Regions from separate parts of the Paenibacillus crassostreae genome, predicted to be linked through region 2. Evidence: riboswitches for the same ligand, from Rfam matches in the RefSeq annotation. Region 2 holds a riboswitch; each other region holds the start of a gene.
What was found. Region 2 has a riboswitch for cyclic di-AMP ahead of LPB68_RS09650 (hypothetical protein). Riboswitches for the same ligand answer to the same signal wherever they lie in the genome.
Positions count from the first base shown of each region.

Region 1: it holds a riboswitch for cyclic di-AMP, as region 2 does, so the genes downstream of both, LPB68_RS01835 (3D domain-containing protein) here and LPB68_RS09650 (hypothetical protein) in region 2, are expected to answer to the same signal.
Region 3: it holds a riboswitch for cyclic di-AMP, as region 2 does, so the genes downstream of both, LPB68_RS11475 (C40 family peptidase) here and LPB68_RS09650 (hypothetical protein) in region 2, are expected to answer to the same signal.

Region 1 is NZ_CP017770.1:381,992-389,217, forward strand. It holds gene LPB68_RS01805 (DUF350 domain-containing protein) at 1-191, opposite strand, end outside; gene LPB68_RS01810 (PspA/IM30 family protein) at 300-971, opposite strand; gene lpdD (prenylated flavin chaperone LpdD) at 1,038-1,373, opposite strand; gene LPB68_RS01820 (dihydroorotate dehydrogenase) at 1,410-2,342, opposite strand; gene LPB68_RS01825 (dihydroorotate dehydrogenase electron transfer subunit) at 2,335-3,030, opposite strand; gene LPB68_RS01830 (polysaccharide deacetylase family protein) at 3,258-4,124, shown strand; gene LPB68_RS01835 (3D domain-containing protein) at 4,163-4,813, opposite strand; cyclic di-AMP (ydaO/yuaA leader) riboswitch at 4,817-4,985, opposite strand; gene LPB68_RS23820 (MmcQ/YjbR family DNA-binding protein) at 5,178-5,531, shown strand; gene LPB68_RS01845 (cysteine hydrolase family protein) at 5,822-6,397, opposite strand; gene LPB68_RS01850 (cysteine hydrolase family protein) at 6,422-6,991, opposite strand; gene LPB68_RS01855 (ABC transporter substrate-binding protein) at 7,025-7,226, opposite strand, start outside.
Region 2 is NZ_CP017770.1:2,049,955-2,057,180, forward strand. It holds gene LPB68_RS09630 (histidine kinase) at 1-525, opposite strand, end outside; gene kdpC (potassium-transporting ATPase subunit KdpC) at 634-1,230, opposite strand; gene kdpB (potassium-transporting ATPase subunit KdpB) at 1,298-3,328, opposite strand; gene kdpA (potassium-transporting ATPase subunit KdpA) at 3,346-5,025, opposite strand; gene kdpF (K(+)-transporting ATPase subunit F) at 5,083-5,160, opposite strand; gene LPB68_RS09650 (hypothetical protein) at 5,314-5,709, opposite strand; cyclic di-AMP (ydaO/yuaA leader) riboswitch at 5,834-6,016, opposite strand; cyclic di-AMP (ydaO/yuaA leader) riboswitch at 6,101-6,298, opposite strand; gene LPB68_RS09655 (hypothetical protein) at 6,663-7,226, opposite strand, start outside.
Region 3 is NZ_CP017770.1:2,464,900-2,472,125, reverse strand. It holds gene motA (flagellar motor stator protein MotA) at 1-152, opposite strand, end outside; gene LPB68_RS11500 (hypothetical protein) at 346-639, shown strand; gene LPB68_RS11495 (4a-hydroxytetrahydrobiopterin dehydratase) at 746-1,081, shown strand; gene LPB68_RS11490 (c-type cytochrome) at 1,151-1,507, opposite strand; gene LPB68_RS11485 (GNAT family N-acetyltransferase) at 1,635-2,141, opposite strand; gene LPB68_RS11480 (C40 family peptidase) at 2,232-2,702, opposite strand; cyclic di-AMP (ydaO/yuaA leader) riboswitch at 2,707-2,844, opposite strand; gene LPB68_RS11475 (C40 family peptidase) at 3,137-3,604, opposite strand; cyclic di-AMP (ydaO/yuaA leader) riboswitch at 3,608-3,748, opposite strand; gene LPB68_RS11470 (hypothetical protein) at 3,958-4,785, opposite strand; gene LPB68_RS11465 (M1 family metallopeptidase) at 4,793-6,778, opposite strand; gene LPB68_RS11460 (YwhD family protein) at 6,931-7,226, shown strand, end outside.

The sequences.
Region 1 (7,226 bases), 1.7 Mb from region 2:
GAAACCGATAGAATGTACCCTTGTGCAAGTAGCTTCAAGATCATCCTAGTCGTAACGGCCATGTTGCCATTCTTCACTTCTTCAAAATCCTTGTACTTCGTAAATAATGAATCTACATATAATAGAAAGCATAATAGCACCGAACCAACACCTGTCCAGACCAACACTCTTAGAATATATTCAAAATCCATGTTAACTTACACCCCATTCAAGCTATATTTTCACATTCATTACATAATAAAACGAAGGAGTTGTTCTCTTAAGATAGCTCCTTCGCTTGTAGTACTAGATATACTTATCTATTCTTGTTTACCAAATTCTTTCATCAGTGCCGCTAATTCATCATCTACTGCTTGGTCTTTGTTTAAACTTGCGAACTCATCATCCAATGATTTCTCATTAGAAGCTAATTCATTACTCGCTTCAGCTTGCGCTTCCATGTGCATCATTTTATCTTCCATACGCTTAAGACCATTTGCAGCAGAATCCGTGCTGAATCCTGTCATTGCTTTATTGATTTCAGTCTGTGCTTTTGCAGCGTTGTAACGAGCCACTAATGTTTCGCGTTTATTCTTCATTAGCGTCAATTGCTTGCGCATTTCTTCAAGTTTACCACGTAGATTATCAGCTGCAGCTTTATTCTGATCATAGTTCACTTTGTATTCGTTCATCTTCACTTCAGCCGCATTCTTCTCTTCTAAAGCACGACGAGCAAGATCCACATTCTGCGCTTTAGCAGCTGTTTGAGCCTGTAATGTCCGCTTATTCACTAGTGCTTCTTGTTCTTCATAAAGTTGTTTGAATTTCTTCTCGATGGCAATCTGTGCTGCTACAGCCTTTTCTGCATCTTCAAGATCTTCATGCATATCTCTAATATACTGATCTGTCATTTTAATCGGGTCTTCAGCCTTATCAATCAAACTATTGATATTTGACATCGTTACATCACGTAATCTTTTAAACATAGACATAAATTTCATTCCTCCTAGGGATGTGTTTTGTTATATCTGTTGTACGTATCAAGTTCAAAGAACGTTTCATTTTTTATTAAATAAATATTCGTCCATTCGCTTGTTTACAATCTCCACGATCATCTCAATCTCACTTTTCGTGATGTTGTCATAATGTATCCCAGCAGCAATCGTAACTGTTCGATTCAACACTTCTATAGCTCTACGCGCTAAACTCTCACTAATTGTATACTCTTTATGCCCAGGTATCTTTGTCGTCTGAACTTCAATCAACCCTTCAGGGGAATAATAGGCTGTTGATATAGCACCAATATGTACAGCTCCACCTGTGACGATAAGCATCATATCTCGACCTACAGGAACTTCAGTAATTTGAATGTCATTGGGATTGTATTCATGCACATTACATCAACCTTTCATAACTATGATGTTCTTAATCTACACGATTCCACGGATCTCGTCCAATGATTGAATTTTCTCATCTAGCATGAATTGCTCCAAACCTTCTAGCAAATCCTGACCCCCATTTAAATTCATGAAATTATAAGTCCCAACTTGTACAACCGAAGCCCCTGCCATAATAAATTCAATGATATCCGTTGCAGAGACAATACCACCCAGCCCCATAATGGGAATCTTCACATGTTGTGCCACTTGATGTACCATTCGTAATGCAATGGGTTTGATAGCTGGTCCAGAGAGCCCTGCATATAAATTGCGGAACACACTTGAACGTCGATGCACGTCAATCTTCATCCCTGATATCGTATTGATTAGAGAAATGGCATCCGCCCCTTCATCTTCGCACATGAAAGCCATCCCAACCAAATCCTCTGCATTAGGAGACAATTTGATCGTTAAAGGTAAGCTAGTTGCTTGTCTGACGAGTCGGACAACTTCTTGTGCAGCAACGGTCTTCACACCATAGGCTATACCTCCTTCTTTTACATTAGGACATGAAATATTTAATTCGATCATATCTATCACGACCTGTCCTAATGCTACCCTTTTATCGTGATCTGCTTGGATCAGCAATGCACCTTGAACATAATCATCTAAACAATTACCACCTAGATTAGCAATTCTAACGGTATCAAGTGTCTCCCAATAGGCACATTCATGCTCAAGGAAATAAGGAATTCCAGGATTCTCAAGCCCAACACTATTTAGCATTCCTGATGGTGTTTCATAGACGCGCAATCCTTCATTACCTGCTTTTGGATTCAAAGTAAGTCCTTTACCGCTGATTCCACCGAGACTGGATATATCATAACGTTGACCGTATTCTCTTCCAAAACCAAATGTCCCTGATGCCATTACAATAGGGTTCTTGAAAGGAACTCCAGCTACGTGACAAGTTAAATCAATCATGTAACAACACCTCCTCTGCAGCAAATACAGGACCATCTGTGCAAGCTTTTTTTCGACCATCATGACATGACACACTGCACACTAAACAAGCTCCAATCCCACATGCCATACGATTCTCTAATGAAATATATACTTCTGCTGTACACTGTGATTGTTGTTGTTTCCTCTGGATCGCCTTCATCATGCCATGAGGTCCACAAGCTAATATGGCATCGTATTGATTGAAATCGATATCATCGATAATGAACCCACCTACATTCGTCATTAACTTCCCTGCGACTTGATTGAAGGGTTCAAGTAAATATGCTTCTTTACTAAAACCTAAATATATATCCGCATTTGGTAACTGTTGCGCACAGTAATATAGTGGCGCAATCCCTATCCCACCGCCAACAAGTGCAACTCTGCCGTAGACATCAGGAAAGCCATTTCCGAAAGGTCCTTCTAAAGATATCGGATCACCCGGACGAAGTCTCGCAAATAGTTCCGTACCTTCCCCTACCACTTGGTACAGAAAGTCAATCGAATCTCCTGATATGTTAAATATACTTATCGGGCGAGATAGTATCGGATAATCCCCCCATGCTCTTAGCATATAAAACTGACCCGTTCGACCTCCAGCATGACCTTCAACACTCATTAGATACACTTGATCGGATACTTGTGTATTCGATATTACTTTCCCCATGGAAAATCCCCCAACATTCAGAATTCATTGATTTAAAAATCAATTTCATAATTACGCAAACTTATTTAAGCTGCATAGGCGATTATGAAACTGATTTAAAAATAACATTAGCCACAATATGTTCATGTGACTTATTTCACTTATATTCTTAGGATAATATTATCACAAGGGGGGCATAACAACATTTATGTGCGTCTATACATACAAAAAATTCGGAGGTTGTACACATGTTCAGAATGGCTTTTCTTAAAACATTGTTATTTCTCAGCATATTCAGCTTACTATTTACCACTATAACATTAGAAGTTCAAGCATCCCCACCGTCCAATATGGTAAAAACTGAATATAATTCTGAATCTGTAATCCAATCACAAGATAAATCTTCTAAGTCAAACCTTCAACAAAACTCAAGTAATAAGTTAAAGAAGAAATCTAAAACTACCTTATCTGAACTACATCAGAAATATCCTGGTACTATGGTTCTCAAGGGTCCTAAGAATCAAAGAATCGCTCTCACATTCGACGATGTCCCTGATCCTCGTTTCACACCTGCCATCCTCGACATATTATCTAAATATCATGTACCAGCGACGTTCTTCATTGGTGGAAAACGTGCTAAGGATTACCCAGAGCTTACAAGGAGAATACATCGGGAAGGCCATGCTATCGGGAATCATTCCTATGACCATCCTTTATTCACAAAAATTACTTTAGCCCAATTTCAAAGTCAGATCCTCACAACAGAACAAATCATTTATGATACGGTTGGCGTTAGACCTAGCCTTATTCGTCCACCTTATGGGGAAATTTCGGAAGCTCAGTTGAAATGGGCTAAGCAACAAGGATATAAAATTGTCAATTGGAATGTGGATTCACTCGATTGGAAAGGCATTGGTAAAGAAGAAGTGAAGAAAAATGTGCTGTCACATGTAGGACCTGGTTCAATTATTCTCTTTCATGCAGGTGGTGGAATTGGTTCGGATCTAACAGGTACGATTCAAGCTCTACCTGTTATTATTGAGACTTTACGAAATAAAGGATACACTTTTGTAACTGTCCCCATGCTCATTCAAACTTCTGAAACCAAAAAATAGATAGAGATATACTCTATCTATCCGAATGAATGATTTAATTAGTCAATGAAATACAATTCGATATCTTGATAACCGAATACTCGAACACTCTGCTGACTTCCTGGAATAAATATATCAATACGGTTGCCTTTTATTGCAGATCCTGCATCACTTGCTGTTGCAACAAATGCATCTTTAGGAAGACCATTGTGACTATGTCCAGTAACCAGCACTTTTGTACCGAAAGGAATAATACTTGGGTCTACAGCAATGGTTCCTAACTCAAGCGAATTTCCGAAATAATCAACAGCACCCCATTTACCATTCTCACTAGCAGCAGCAGAATATGCCGTTGCTTTAACTTTTAGTGTTTTGGAATAGTTAAATGTTTTTCCCCATGCTTCTATCTCTTTTTTGTTTGATGACGTTGTTAATATGGAAGCTGTGTTAGTCAGAGATGCAGCCTTAACCACATTGCCCGAAGTTGGAATGTTCAGTTTGATACCTGCATAGATATTGTCAGCTTTTGTTTTGGGATTAGCTTTCATTAACTTGTCCATGTTCACAGCATATTGTTGTGAAAGCTTGTAATATGTATCCCCTTCTTTAGCCACATGAAGTGATGAAGCATGAAGTGGTGTACTTTGCACCACCATTGCCATACCTACAGCTGCTAGTACAAATTTCATTTTCTTAAAATGGATTTTCATTGCTCCTCCTTATAATAACGCCTGCGAAGTTAGCTGTCGGATTCGGATTGGGAGTCAACCCTACACATGTTAAATGCGATTCACCCCTAGTTGTAAAGAACTTACACATTCTTGTACAAACTTAATTACATCCTCCACACTTTCTGTCTGAAAGTCTCGGCACAATTAATATATCACAATTTTGTAACCTTTTATTATGTAATGTTTTCCACTATGCTCTTCCGAAAGATAAGAAATAGAGGTTCAAGAATCAATTTCATAATTACGCAAATCGATTTAGATGCATCAATGTAATATACACTTCTTCGTCCCTTATTGCCTATAAGAGTGTCTCTTTATTTAATAACTATTTCTTAAATCCAAAATGTTTGCATTAATTTCCAACCAAAATAACCAACTAAAAATCAGTTTGAAATGTGATCCATTCATGGCGGAAAGTTTACGACAACAATACGCTTCGATTTCTCCGGGATATCACTTGAACAAAAACCACTGGAACACAATCTTGATCGATGGTACTCTTTCAGAACTAGAATTATGTAAAATGATTGACCACTCTTACGAATTGGTTTTTAAAGGGTTGAGAAAGTCGGAGAAAGATGTAGTGAACCCAAGCGCAATCATGGATGTTTTACTTTTTGACTTCGGGTTTGGTACGATCCGATTTTATCTAAACTCTGTTCCGACGCACCTTATCATTCTCTTACTGAAATTCTAGCATCTGGACAACTCCTTAAGCGAGCATGTCCGTATATGGAAATCATTTGAGTTGTAAAAAAAAGGATCATACTGTAAGGTTAATACCTTTAGGATGACCCTTTTTTTGCACTTTTTGTTAATTAATTGATTCATGACCCCGGATCCGCCCAATATACGTGTGGCACTCGGCACAATCTACTAAAACCTCATAATTGATGCTTAATCCAGCCTCACTGCTTCACCTTTTCTCAAATCAATTTCATATTCCCCCTCTGGTTAAGGAAATTCTGTTGTCGTATACAACAACTCTTATTTATCCCAATTTAACGCAAGAACTTGCTCCGTAGTCATATTAGCACCTGTTTGTAAATACTCCATATTTTTTAACGCCATTTTATGAGCCTGCTGACTAGAGCCAATCACTGAATCAGAAACGACATTAAAATAATAGTCATGTTGATGAGCATCTACTGCTGTAAAACGTACACATACATCTGTTAAGCCACCAATTAAAAATACTCTCTTAATTCCCTTACAACGCAATAACAGATCCAAATCTGTTCCTATAAAAGCACTGTATCGACGCTTCGTTATAATATATTCTCCTTCTATTGGTGCTGTTGATGGATGAAATTCCTCCGCTGAAGTACCTTCCAAGCAATGGATTTTTTCTACACCATCTAATTCACGGCCAAAGTCACTCAAATCTGCACGATGCAGCTCTCTTACTTGAATAATAGGTAGCTCTAATTCACGAAAGTGCTTTATAATTTTCGGTGAATTTAGCATGCATGTTCCGCCTTCCATAACAGGAATAGCATCACTTTCCATATCGTTTTGAATATCAATAACAAGTAACGCACTATTTTCTAATATATTTCTCATAGTTCTAACTCCTTTCAAGATAGATTAATTGAATAAATTCTCTACTGAAATAACCGAGCCTGTTTGAAAATACTCAATATTATCTAGAGCAGCTTGTGCAACTTCGTCACTACTTGGCGTGCCACACGCTTCCTTAAATACATGAACATGATAATTAAATTGATGAGCATCTACTGCTGTATAATGCACACAAATATCAGTCATTCCACCAATAATGAAAAGATGATCTGCCTTCAAACCACGTAATAATATTTCTAAATCCGTTCCAAAAAAGGCACTATAACGGCGTTTTTCTATTGTATATTCACCCTCGATTGGACCTGTAGGCTCATAATAAGTAGCTTCAGGTGTTCCTTCGACACAATGAATATTTTCAGCACCTTCAAGTTCGCGACCAAAATCAATAAGATCTTTTCGATGAATTTCTAATATATGAACAATTGGAACATCGCCACGCTCACGGAAATAATTTGTCACCCGCTCAGCATTTTTCAAATAGTTCATTCTTTTTTCTGGAATATCACGTTTTTTATTTGGATCTGAGTTTTGAATATCAACAATAATTAGTGCGCTATGCTTAGGAATTTCAATCATATCTGATTCCTCCAATATTTATTTTTCGAATACTTACCATAAAAATTCGTCTGTAATTAATAAGCTATAGTCATATGTGGTTGAAAGTGTTCCAATTTCCAAATAGAAATCTAGTACATCTTTCATCGTTTCAAAAATCCAACCGTTTTCACCCATACCCACTTTATTATCTTCATGTGTGTATAAATAGAAGGTAGGATACATTTCAATAACCTCTTCTTTCGACACCTGTAAA
Region 2 (7,226 bases):
TTCATCTGCTAGCGCAAGCGTATTGGCAGGGACCGTCTCTTCCACTTCAACACCCGTCATTCGACTAGCGACTTCCCTAACACCCTCTAGATCATATATGTTAACTGTGGTGATGACACTTATCCCACGACTGAGCAAAAGCTGAATATCTTCAAGCCTTGTGCGAAAGGGAGCACCCGGTCTATTTCGGTGAGCAATGGCATCTACAAGAACAACTTCTGGGTTCCTTTCCAACAGAACATCTACATTCAAATCCTTCTGTTCAATTCCATTCTTAGTCCAATGAATACTGGGTACACGTTCCAAATCCGCAAGTTGTTCTACCGTTTCAGATCGCTGGGATGTCGTAACGGCACAGATCACAACATTGATCCCTTGCTCCTTGAGAAGTTGCCCTTCTCTGAGCATATGATACGTCTTTCCTGAACCACTTACAGCTCCGATGAGAATCTTTAATCGTCCTCGATGCAACTTGTAAATCGAGATTAGAATTTCTTCGGGTGTTTTTCTTTTGAAGGTTTCCATCGTTCATTACATCCTTTGCTAAACGTCAAAAAATTAAAAAAAAGCCAAAAACAAGCGGATCATATCCGAAATGCCTTGGCTTTTTGTGAGTGAATGGATCGCAATCTTTTATTTTATCATTTCTCCCAAAGCGAGGTTCAACAATAATACGTTGACTCTTGGATCCCCGAATATGCCTAAGTCACGTTCTTTGGTATGGTTATTCACTAATTTTTGTAGCTCAGCCTGATCTAATCCCGTTAAATTACTGATTCGTGGAATTTGAGCTGTGGCTGAAGCTGGTGAAATATCTGGGTCTAACCCTGATCCAGAATTCGTTACTAGATCAATGGGTAACTTCTCCAAAGGGACATCTGGATTAGCTGCTTCCCAAGCGACCATGGATTCTTGGATCCGTTTCACCAATTCTGGGTTAGATGGCGCATAGTTCATGGATCCAGAACCCGCTCCATTATTCTCAATGCTTGAAACACGACCTTGGAAGAATGCAGGATTGGTAAAGGTCTGTCCTATCAGCTCTGAACCAACGACCTTACCCTCCCCATCTTTCACCATACTACCATTCGCTTGTTGTGGGAAAATCAACTGGGCTATACCGGTACTAACCATTGGATATATTAAACCGCAAAGCACAATCATCACTAAACTGATGCGTGCGGCAACTCCTATCATTGAACTTTTATTGGATGTCTCTACATTGTTCATTGCTATTTCCTGCCTTTCCCTATTATAGTCTACGGCACATAACGCATGCCATCTTATTCCTTCGCGCTTAAATCCACAAGTGTACAATTAGGTCAATGACTTTAATCCCGAGAAAGGGAGCAATAACCCCACCAACTCCATAGATTAGTAAATTGCGACTGAGCAACTTACTTGCGCCCATGGGTTTGTATTTAACACCTTTCATGGCAAGCGGAATGAGCAGTGGAATAATCACAGCATTAAAGATGAGCGCTGAGAGTATTGCCGAGAGCGGTGAACCTAGACTCATCACATTAAGCCCATTCATTTCTGGAATAGCGACCATAAACATCGCTGGGATAATAGCAAAATATTTAGCTACATCATTCGCAATACTGAAGGTCGTTAAAGCACCTCGTGTCATCAATAGCTGTTTACCTATAGCGACAACTTCAATAATTTTGGAAGGATCGGAGTCCAGATCGACCATATTAGAGGCTTCCTTCGCAGCCGTTGTTCCACTATTCATCGCTAAGCCTACGTCGGCTTGAGCGAGTGCGGGAGCATCGTTCGTACCATCACCAGTCATAGCGACTAGCTTACCTTCACTTTGCTCACGACGGATGACTGCAATTTTATCCTCGGGTGTACTCTCCGCTATAAAACTATCTACGCCTGCTTCACGGGCAATGGTCGCTGCAGTTAACGGGTTATCCCCTGTACACATGATGGTCTTGATCCCCATCTGTCTTAATTGGTCGAATCGCTCTTTCATACCCGGTTTTACGGTATCCTTCAAATAAATCAATCCATAAATAATTCCGTCTACTGCCACCGCAAGAGGTGTACCTCCATCCGAAGAGATGACATTCGCCTTATCTTCCAAATCTGCAGGAATGAGTCCTCCTTGAGATTCAACCCACTTCCTTACAGAGTCAACGGCTCCTTTACGTACATGGCGTCCATCTTTGAGATCAATACCACTCATACGCGTCTGTGCTTTGAATTCAACGAATTCGCCACCTACTGCAAGTTGGTCTTCTACGAAATAATCAAGCTTCCTCATGAGTTCAAGGACTGAACGCCCTTCAGGAGTCTCATCCTTCAAGGAACTGATCGCTGCCCAATAACCTAACTCTTTCTTAGTCATTTTACCTACAGGTATAAATTCACTTGCCATACGGTTACCATAGGTTATGGTTCCTGTCTTATCCAGAATCATTGTGTTGATATCACCAGAAGCCTCGACGGCTTTACCCGACATCGCTAACACGTTGAATTGCGTCACACGGTCCATACCAGCAATACCTATGGCGGACAATAACCCACCAATGGTTGTTGGTATTAGACACACTAACAATGAGATAAGAACTGGAATCGGTAGATCAATATCGAAATAATTAGCAATAGGAGCTAAGGTTACAACAACAATTAGAAATATCAATGTCAAGCAAGTAAGCAATGTATTAAGTGCTATTTCATTCGGTGTCTTCTGACGCTGTGCACCTTCTACGAGTGAGATCATTTTATCAATAAAAGACTCACCTGGATCGGCAGTAATTCGCACTGTAATGACGTCACTGACTACCCGTGTACCGCCCGTAACAGAGTTGAAGTCTCCTCCTGCTTCCTTGATCACAGGAGCTGATTCACCGGTTATAGCCGATTCGTCCACAGATGCCAATCCTTCAATGACCTCACCGTCACCAGGGATCATCTCACCACTTGAGACAATCACGACATCGCCTTTACGTAACTCCGTAGAGTTAATAACTTTAATCTCGGAGCCTATTCGTTTATTGGCTTGAATCTCTCTCTTTCCTTTTTTCAAGGAATCCGCTTGTGCCTTCCCACGTCCTTCTGCCAATGCTTCAGCGAAGTTCGCGAACAAGACCGTAAATAACAGAATTAAGAAGACACTAATATTAAATCCTATCTGATCTTCAGTTCCGAAGTACTTTGGAAATAGTACCATCATAAGTACAACAAATGTCCCTACTTCAACTATAAACATGACAGGATTCTTCATCATAAACATCGGATTCAATTTTATAAAGCTTTCTTTAACAGCATGTTTGGCTATTTCACCATTGAACATGCTCTGGCGTTTATTATTCATCGTTCAAGCACCTCGTTCTAATGGAGTGTTAAAAATTCGGCCACAGGGCCTAAAACAATGACCGGAAGGAACGTTAACGCGCCGATCAATAAGACAACACTGATCAATATTCCAATAAATAGCTTGTTATCTGTACGAAATGTACCGATTGTTTCACCTACGGGGTTCTTAGCACTAAGTGAACCTGCTACTGCAAGCATAGCGATAATCGACATGTAACGTCCAAAGAACATTACGAGTCCTGTTGAAACGTTCCAGAATATCGTATTATCTCCTAGTCCTTCAAAACCGGATCCGTTGTTAGCGGCAGATGAAGTGTATTCATATAAGGACTGGGTTAAACCATGGAATCCCGGATTACTTAATGAATCATAGCCCGAAGAGGTTATAAATGAGAGCGCCGTAGGCACTAAGATGATAAATGGATGCACCAGAATAACGAGTGCAATCAGCTTCATTTCCCTGGCCTCGATCTTCCGTCCTAAGAACTCTGGCGTTCGTCCAACCATAAGTCCGCAAATAAAGACACCTAGTATGGCGTACATCAACATGTTAACCAGTCCGACACCTTTACCTCCAAAGACGACATTCAGCATCATTTCACCAAGTGCTGCCATTCCTCCAAGAGGCGTTAATGTATCATGCATATTGTTGACTGATCCCGTTGTCGCAGCCGTCGTAACAGTAGAGAATAGAGTCGATTGTGCTATACCGAATCGAACTTCTTTGCCTTCCATACTACCTTGAGAAGATTCAATACCTAACGAATTGATTGCCGGGTTGCCAGCTTTCTCTGACGTATAACTAATACTTAGGAATATCAAGAACAGAATCATCATGCTTGAGAATATGACCCATCCTTGCTTCTTGTTTTTAGCAAACAGACCAAACATATAAGGTAGTGAGGCTGCTAACATCCACATACTTAATATTTCGATAACATTGGTTAATGGACTTGGATTCTCAAATGGATGTGACGAGTTGGCTCCAAAGAATCCACCACCATTCGTTCCGAGATGTTTAATGGATTCCAACGAAGCGATAGGACCCATCGTTATCTGTTGCTCAACACCTTCAAACGTTGTTACTGTAGCCGTTGGGTCGAACGTTTGGGGTACTTTTAAACCAACTAATACGATCGTAACGATAAAAGCTAGTGGTATGAAGATACGAATAATAGCTTTGGTAAAATCCTGAAAGAAGTTACCTAATCCTTCACCGCGTCGAGTAATCCCACGAATAAATGCAACCGCAATCGCTAAACCTGATGCTGCCGATGTGAACATCATCATCGTAACAAATGCCATTTGGGTTAAATACGTCAATCCACTCTCGCCGCTATAATGCTGTAGATTGGTATTTGTCATAAAACTGATGATCGTATTAAAGGCGAGTGAAGCCTCCATATTCTCGTTCCCACTCGGATTTCCTGGCAGTAATCCTTGAAGACGTAGGAGTACGTAACTAATAACGATTAACACCGCATTCGTAGCAATAAAACTCAGTACGTACTTCTTCCAATTCATACTATTACGATTTCTTAATCCGATCAGCTTGTAGATGACATTTTCCGTTGAACCGAAAACCTTATCCGTTCGGTTAGGTTCATTGGAGAATACATGAAACATATAAGTACCGAGTGGCTTCACCAGCAACAGTAGTACGACAATCACAATTCCTATTTGCAGTAAGTCCATGCTTTATATCCTCCTATAGAGATGAATTTTCTGTTAGTTCACAATATTATGGCAATCCTAGAATTTCTCTGGATTGATTAACGCATATATCAGGTAAATGAAGATGACTAAGGTCAATGCAAGTACAACGATCATTGTTCCCCGCCCCCTCTATCTACCAACGTTCCGCACCAATGTGTGAACAATAACAATAATCCAAATCCAACAATTAACGTGATGACCATATAGACATCCATCATTATGGGAATGCCCCTCTCTCAAGTAGATTTTTGATGATTCATCCTGAGCTTATTTCTCAAGGAGAAATCCAACGTCTCCATTTTTCGTATAAATGACATGATCTGCACCCATTCCTCGATAGACCCCTCGAGGGCTAGAGTATCGGGTTATAATGTATATCTCACGCGTCGTCCATGGACGACATATTTGAAGATATCTACAACTTAAGTTAAGACTACTTTCGAAAATATAAATCCTTCCCACTGCCACATGTGGTACAATCCACTTTTTAGTCATATAAGTATCGATTCTAACAACATGTTTTGCACCCATTTCTAGGTAATCCAGTTCTTCTGTACGGCTGTTAGTCAGCACCGCAAATGACTTTTTATTATAAATTAATTGGTTTACGAATTTCCGTCCGTCCTCATTAGGAGCGATAACCAAAATGACATCATCTTCCATTATTAGGTCCTCCTATACGTTTAAAGACAACAAAAAAGAAGCTCAGCGAAAAAGTAGCTTTCCCAGAGCTTCTTTGTTAGTCCATGACAAAATAAATCCACGAACCAGCCAGAAGGCGGTTTGCTGCCTCTCCCTGTACGCTTACGAGGTTAGCTGTCGGATTCGGGCGAGAGAGTCGCCCTATTCCCGGCTTTGAAATACAATAGCCGAAAAATTCACCCCATGGAAACATCCGGCGTTTACGCAGCAGACATCTCCGATTGGTTCCCCCGTTTCTGAATTTCACAGAATTCAGCGTTCAAGACATTCTTTCAACATCCATCACAATTAATAACCGCAGAGCAGCTTGAGCGCCCTTCGATCGATAGTTTCGATCACAAGATTCATCATTCCTCTCTCAAACTTAAGCTTACGAGGTTAGCTGTCGGATTCGAGCGGTGAGAGTCGCTCTACCTAGATAAGGCTTAATAGCCTTATCTAGGATTCACCCCTGTAGCTTCCTAATTTCGACTCTCACACCGAAAAAAGGTTGCTACGTTTGGTTCCCCCGTTCCCCACCTTAAAGGTAGGGACTCAGCAAAACTAAGAATTGAAAATAATAACAATTTGTATTTCGATATGAATCATACACCCGCCCCAAATTAGTGTAAAGGTGACTCGAGGCCTTCTTAAAAGGAAATTTCAATCATTCAGGTTAATAATGGCGCTTACAATGATATTTCTCTCCTTCCTGCTTGTTCATGCTCTCTATATCTCATTTTTGGATTATTATGATGATTCTTGGGATTTACCCCTATAAACAAAATAGGCCCCGCCAGTTAACTAACCGGCGGAACCTTGTGTCAATATATATTCTAAAAGGGGGTACTTTTAGAATATATATTCTCGCTTAAATTGAGATGATAGAAAGCTTAAAATTTCATAAATTAATTGTTCTTATTTTCGTAGATGACTTAAGGACGCTCTACTGCGATGGAGCCCACAGCTGAAGTGAGCGATAATAATGGCCCACCTCCATTGATGTCGCTTTTACCTTTATTAACTCCTGTAATTTGTCCGAGATCACTTTCAACATTCAAGCTACATTGAAGAGTTCCAGCTAGTGTAGTAGTAATCCCACCAACTTCCGTATTCACCTTGAGACTGCTATCACTTTCCATCTGTTCAATCCCGAGTTGAATTCGACCGACATCTGATTGTACAGTGGATTCCCCTTGAATCTGTGCACCCTCAATATTGATCGTGCCCACATCACTTACAACATCATAGTTCCCTTTTAGATTCCGAAGTGTCAATTCACCCACATTATTTGTGAGATCGAATTGATTCACCGAGTCCGGTAACTCTACCTTATAATCAATGCTGAACTCTGAGAATCCGTATTTATCCTCTGCCCATGTCCACAAAGATTTCTTGGAGTTACCTTGGGGATGTGTAACAATCTTCAATTGATCCCCTTGTACCACGACCGAGACTTCAGCTTGATCCAGGATTTCTTGGTATTTTGCTTCACGTAA
Region 3 (7,226 bases), 410 kb from region 2:
AAGGCCATGAAGACTGCTGCGGCGGTACCACCTATAATAATTAAATATGCAGCAGGCACCATTAGAGAACTAATCGGAGCGCCCTTAAGAATCATCCCTACGACTACTGAAATAAGACCTAAAACTAAACCAATAACTGTTGAAATTTGCATTATACACCTCATCCATGAGAAATAGAATTGAATCCTTTCATGCCGCCAAATATAAATTGTGAAGATGGACTGTCGCACAAGAGACGCATTATAGTATTTATCGTCAGAAAGGGCTTTTTATTTAAGGGCTAATTTCCTGTATAATAAAATGAATTATTAAAGTTCTGTTACATATGAAATGGAGGATCATAAAATGGGCGTAAAACATGGTCGTGATTATGGGCAAATTCTTAAGGAATTAACGGAAGCTGTAGAACGGATTGCAGATAGTTATTTATTTTTTGAGATGGAAGAAGAGGAGTGGGCTTTGTTACAAAAAGAAGATAAGCTGGAGGTAATGGAGGCACTTGCGGAAGATTTATTTTTTGGACTCGGTACAGAACCATCTATCATTGTTGGAAGTGGGGTTGTGATTCATGATCGAGAGAATCATCGAATCAATATATTGATAGGTGATACAGAACTAGCCTTTGTGCCATTAATCTAATATAGATTGAGCATGAAAGGTTAACTGAAAGAATATAATAATAAAAGGGTAAAGGTCATAGGAGACATTGGTTGATCATGTGGAATGGAAAGGTGGATTCATAAGAGTGACGTATACAAGGGAAGAAGTGGACGTGCATTTGAGTCAGCTTACAGGTTGGAGCCTAGTGAATGAACGCTTTATAGAACGGAGATTCACCTTCTCAAGTTTTATGAGGGGGATTTCATTTGTTGATAAAGTAGCAACGATCTCTGAGGCCTTTAATCATCATCCTCTGATTACCATTGATTATAAGACTGTTATTCTTCGGCTCACTTCTTGGGATGCAGGATATCTAACGGAAATAGATATCAAGGAAGCCAAACAGTATAACGAAGTATTTGAGAAGATGTGTATAAGTGAGAGTCTGAACAATGGTGGAGTCTTGAAAAGTAAATCGTGAATAAGGGTTGAGCGAAGTAGCGCAGAACGGGTATCTTCTAAATAGAGAAGATACCCGTTCTTAATGATGTTATTTCTTTTGAGCTAACCATTGAGCCACATTAGCAACTTCTTCTTCGGCTAGTGTATCTTTGAAAGCAGGCATGATTCCTTTACCTTTGCTTACTAAATTATAAATTTGTTCTGGAGTGAGATGGCTACCTGCATTTTGTAGGCCAGGGCCAACTCCGCCTTGCAATTGATCGCCATGGCAAGATATGCAATTGGCCTTTACTGACGCTTCAGCAGCAGTAGCATCTAATACAACTTCGGGCATACTCGGTTTAGCTTCCTTAGCGACTTCGCTTTTACCAGGCAGTGTGAACATAAGTATGATAGCTAAGGCACATGCGGCGAAGAAGAAACCACTCATGATATATTTTTGCATACTTTTCTTCCTTTCTTATGTAAGCTAATGACTTTATTATAACGGAATAGATACATACATCATAGCCATTGTGACAAAAAAATGAAGAAAAATCCACTATATATTGTATAAACGGCACAATAAAGTGCTATTTATCATAGCGATCAACAGATAATTGATAAACCATACAGTGAAATGGCTGTAATCCATCTGGGGTTAGTCGTTCATAATCATCTGTAATCTCAAACCCCGCCTTGTGATATACCCGAATGGCACGCTTGTTCCAAGTTAAAACTTCTAAGTCAATTTCATCCTCAGGTTTCCGCCGAATAGCTTCTCGGACGATAGATTGTACAAAACTGACACCCAACCCATTTCCGCACAAATCAGGGCAGAGGCTAATCCCGAGGCGAGTCACACCTACCAATGGAAAAAATTGTGCAAAACCGCATAGTTCTCCTTGAGCATTTAATACAGAGACATATTGTTCTTCGCGAATCAAAGGGTCACCAAATTCAATACCTAGCGCCTCCATTTGATCCCAAGGCATCCATCCGTAAATGTCGTAAGGAACAGGATAGTTCCAAGCCGATATCGATCGAGCATGCTCAGCTGTCATTACGGAAATCATAAATTCTGAGAGGGGCATTGTCATACTCCTTTCTGTTAGATAGATAGATGAAATGAAAAAACCTGTGGAGGAGATTATTTAAAATCCCTTCCACAGGTTGGTTGTAGGTATCATTTATTTGTCGATTGCGACAGATTCATATGTAGTATTACTCATGATTCTCTTAGCTCCAACGTAACGGTCATCCCAGTAATTTTCAGTGAGAGGAGTGATTGTGATGCCTTTTGATGAGGAAGAGTGTGCAAACTTACCATTGCCCACATATATTCCAACATGCGATATGCCTTTGCCAGAAGTATTAAAGAAAACTAAGTCGCCTTCTCTAAGATCACTACGCTGAACGGCTGTTCCCATATTAAATTGAGAACCAGATTGATGTGGCAAGTCGATACCTAACTTTCCATAGATATACATTGTGAACCCAGAACAGTCGAAGCCACTAGTGGTTACTCCACCACCTTGATAGGCAATACCTATCGTTGGTGCGATGACCTTATCCATCTGCGAATCTGCGAAAGCGCTTCCAGTCCCAATAGTAAATAAAATCGCTATTCCTAAAGCTACTGCTGAACATGTCTTTTTCAAAAAAAGTAACTCCTTCCGGTGCCTGCGAGGTTAGCTTAAGGATTCGGTTGAAGGTTCCCTATGATCCCTCTAATGCAAGATCAATTCACCCAAGACGGTTCCCCCACTTCCCTTTGTATCGGGAATTCGGCAGATATAATTTACATAAAAGTTACAATACTTATTACAAAGTTGTTACTATGTAATCACTGGAACTATTGTATCAGAGGAATGAGAATTTGGCAATTGTTTCATTCGAATTTGTTGTTATTTTCTTTATTTGAATCAATTTCATAATTACGCTAACAGACAGAATGAATCGCTCCGATGAAATTGATTCTTATATGAAAAAAAAATACCCGTAAGAGGCTGATACCTCTTACGGGTATTTCTAAGCAATATATAGGGTTGCTTAAATTTCAACTGTTTAAATTAAATGACTAATGAGTCTATTGTTAATTGTAAGTCGCTGCTTCATATTTCGCAGTACTCATGATTCGTTTGGCACCTACGTAGCGTTCGGCCCAGTAACTTTGACCGAGAGAGGTGATGATGACACCCTTAGAAGAAGATGAATGCGAGAATTTCCCATTACCTACATATACTCCTACGTGAGATACACCTTTTCCTGAAGTGTTGAAAAAGACTAGATCTCCAGCTCTTAGCTCAGCACGGGATACTTCCTGACCCATGTGGTATTGCGAAGCTGATTGATGTGGTAATGTGATACCTAACTTCAAGAAGACATAACGAGTGTAGCCGGAACAATCAAATCCATTTGTAGTCGTTCCCCCACTCTTGTAATTTACTCCAATGGTACTGTCAACAACTTTTTCTAAAGACGAGTCGGCAAAAACGCTACCTGTTCCGATGGTTAAAGCAAGAGCCATACTTAATGCTGTTGCGGTTAATTTCTTATTCAATGACTGTTCCCCTTCCAATGCCTACGAGGTTAGCTTAAGGATTCGGTTTGAAGGTCCCCTATGATCACTCTGATTCGAGATCAATTCACCCATGATATTGGATCCCCCGCTTCCTGGTGCCCAGGAGTTCGGCTGTTTCATGCACCATAAAAAAGTGACAATAATTAATAACTAGTGATAAGAATTAGATATAAAGATTACAAAGTTGTTACTAATTAGTATTGTAACAGAGGATTTTTAATTTGGCAAACGTCATTCGCATAATAAAGATAAGAAGCCCCTGCCTTTTTTTTGTAAAAAGGGCAGGGGCTTCTTATATCAAGGAGTTATGAAATGTTATGACGAAGATTGATCTATGTTTTGTAAATTTTGGTAAACCACAGATCATATTGAGAGGTAATACGCCACATCTTAAATGAACAAGATATTAGAGGGTAGCTTTGTTGGAGAATAAGAGCAAAGATACCTGACCAGACAAGGGAAATGCCGGTAAATAAACTGAAGGATAACAAACTGAAAAAAGCCAAAGTTAGCGTGATTCCAATAACGGATAAGGCATGTCGAAAGAGAATTAAAGCGGAAGGAATCATATCAGTGTTAGCGATTTTTCCGAATTGCATATACAGGATAATCTGATGTATGACATATCGATATATTCCCCATCCCAGTAGGAAGGGAATGGCTTGAACCAATATAGATGGCGTGATAAAGCTATTAATGGCAATACTATAGAGCTTAGGGATCAACCAATATGCGGGAAGCAGAACTAGTAGTGATTCACACCAATAGAATAGTGTGATTGGTTTCCAATGTAATAGGATGCCTTTGAAAAAGAACACGCCTTTTTCACCTTTTCGTTCTTGGTGAAGTTCATAAAATATACCTGAATGAATCAAAGGTGTGAGAATCATACGAAATAACAACATTCCAAGCAGAATCCATAGATAGTTGTGGACAGTTTGACTATGCATGAGACTTAATTGCCCTTCAACATAGAATAAAATCTGACTTAATTCAGTAGGTGGTGGATCTGGGTAGCGCTGAAGTATCGGGACTACTGCTGAATTCACTAAGCGATATAGAAAGTAACTGAAGAGAAGATGGTATAGAAATAGAATGATTACGACATAGAATTGATTCTTGAGACTGTTCCAGCCATTAGAGATATACGACTTCACCATTTTCACCTCACCATGACAGACTTCCAAGCCCGATTTCGAGCAGCTTGGTGATGCTAATATTCCAGCGGGAGACTTTTTCAGTCTCTAAACCAGCCTTTAAATAGTTGTTAATATATTTATTCTCTAATACAAGTGTGTATTTAGGATCAATGATTGCCCAAGACAGTGGTGATTTGTAGTGTAGTTTGAACTGGATGCTGTCGTCTGCGCCATTCCACATTTTCTGTATAGTGTGACCGTCTGCGAATGTGAATTGAATGGGGACATTAGGGTAGGTCCCATCTTGTCTGTTCACAGTTACGATGGATTCATAGAGTGTTTCTGAACTTTTACTTATTTTCTCTACTGTAATGGTATCGATCGCATAGTCTGTCATTTGTTTTCCATAAACATATTGTTCGAAGTAGGGTTTCCATGATTTATGTGTGACTTGTTCAACAATCTTTTGAAAGTCACGCGTTGATGGGTGAGCGAAGCGGAATTTCCGTGCGTAAGTGTTCATGATTTCTTTCATTTTCTGCTGGCCGACTTGCCGTTCAATCCCCTTTAATACTAACTTGCCGCGATAATAAACATTCTGGGCATAATTATCCTGCGATCCATATTTCCATGCTTCTTGTGTGAGTGTTGTAGGCGAAGAGATAATCGCAGCCTGGATAGGTAGATTCGGAGTGATCCCGAACTCTTGCTCCATTAATTGATCTTCAGCATAAGAAGTGAAGCCCTCGTCTAACCATGCCTCTTCAAATTCATTACTTGCAATCATGCCATAGAAGTATTGATGGCCAATTTCATGAATGACTGTTCGTTCTAGTTCAAAACCAGGTGAATCATTCTTAGCACCAAAAGCTGTAATTAAAGTCGGATACTCCATACCTCCAGCACCATTACCTGCAGCAGGTGGAACAACGACTGATAAGGTTGAGTATGGGTAAGGGCCATACCACTTGCTGAAATGTTTCAAAGCCGCTTCAGCCGCATAGAAATAGCGATCCTTCATGTCCTTATGAGCAGGGTCTAGATATAGCTTGATTCGCACACCAGGAACATCAGGAGAAGAGAAGGGCTTCTCAGCAACAATAAAATCAGGAGATGCTGACCATGCGAAATCATGAACATCATCGGCATAGAATTGGTAAATCTTCTGATCATTAAGAATCTGCGCAGTTTTAATTGGAAAACCTGTAGCTGCAACAATATAATTGTGTGGAACATGAATACGAACATTGTAGATACCAAAATCAGAGTAGAATTCAGAATTACCATGGTATTGATGGAGATTCCAACCTTCTGAGGTTCTTCCTCTTATGCCGGTGGGTTCATAGACGCTGATCTTTGGAAACCATTGTCCAGCCATAACAAAGTTATCTGCGACCCCCATACGGGCGAATATTTGAGGGAGTTTCACTTCGAATTTCATGTTGAGGGTGATGCTCTCACCTCCCTGTACAGGTCGGGGAAGTCTAACTTTAACTAAGCTCGTATCTTTGATGTTTCCATCGTCTGGTTGTACATACTGAATGCGATGCATCAGGGAGATTCCATCTGTGGTCTGGAGATCTGTGAGAATCATTGATCCAAAGCCATCCGTAGGCATGGTATCGTTACGTAGTCTACCGCCAGATTCTTTCATAAAGGTGGTATCCGTGGATGAGAAGGCATTCGGATAAAGATGGAAATATAATTCGGTAACCGTGTTCTTACCAGGATGGGTCCAAGTGATATTCTGTGATCCTTTAAGTACGTTGGCATTCGGATCTAATGACACATCGATATGATACTCAACGATCCTTTTGCTAAGTACTTCCGCCGTAGGCTGCTGAACACTTTCTTTTTGCGATTCAGGAGTACTTGTTTTGGTAGGCTTGGACTGATCTGGAGCAAAGACGGTGTTGGATTCAGGTGAATCTTTGAGCAGTATCCACCAGGTTCCACTGAGGAGAAATAGGGCAACAATTACAATGGTAAATTTTTTGGCGCGAGCTGGCGTCATACTTGAATACCTCCCGTTGACAAGCATCTACAGCATGTATATGTTTGCAATTGGGAAATTATTAGTTAAAATAATATGAATACATCAATAATTAGCAGGTGTCAGAAATCTGAGCTAATATCTCTGTTTTGTGGTGGGAGGATAATAATAGAATGGATAACAACCAACCAAGTGGCAAGAAACAGATTGCCCTGAATATTGTAAGTAGCAAAAGTAAACATACAGGTTTTGGAGCGGGCTCGATTGACCTAAACAGTGTATCACCTGTCATCATTGACCAAGGTGAAGCTAAGGTGGATGTCGGTGCGATTCATGCGAAGAGTAAAGTGGAGAAAGGGATTAAATTCTCTATGAACCGTGAGGATGTTCCTAATGGTCGTCAAGTATGGGTAGTCTGGGTGGCGGTAGATCGTACACCAGAAGGTCAACTCTATGGTGGAGCGACAGC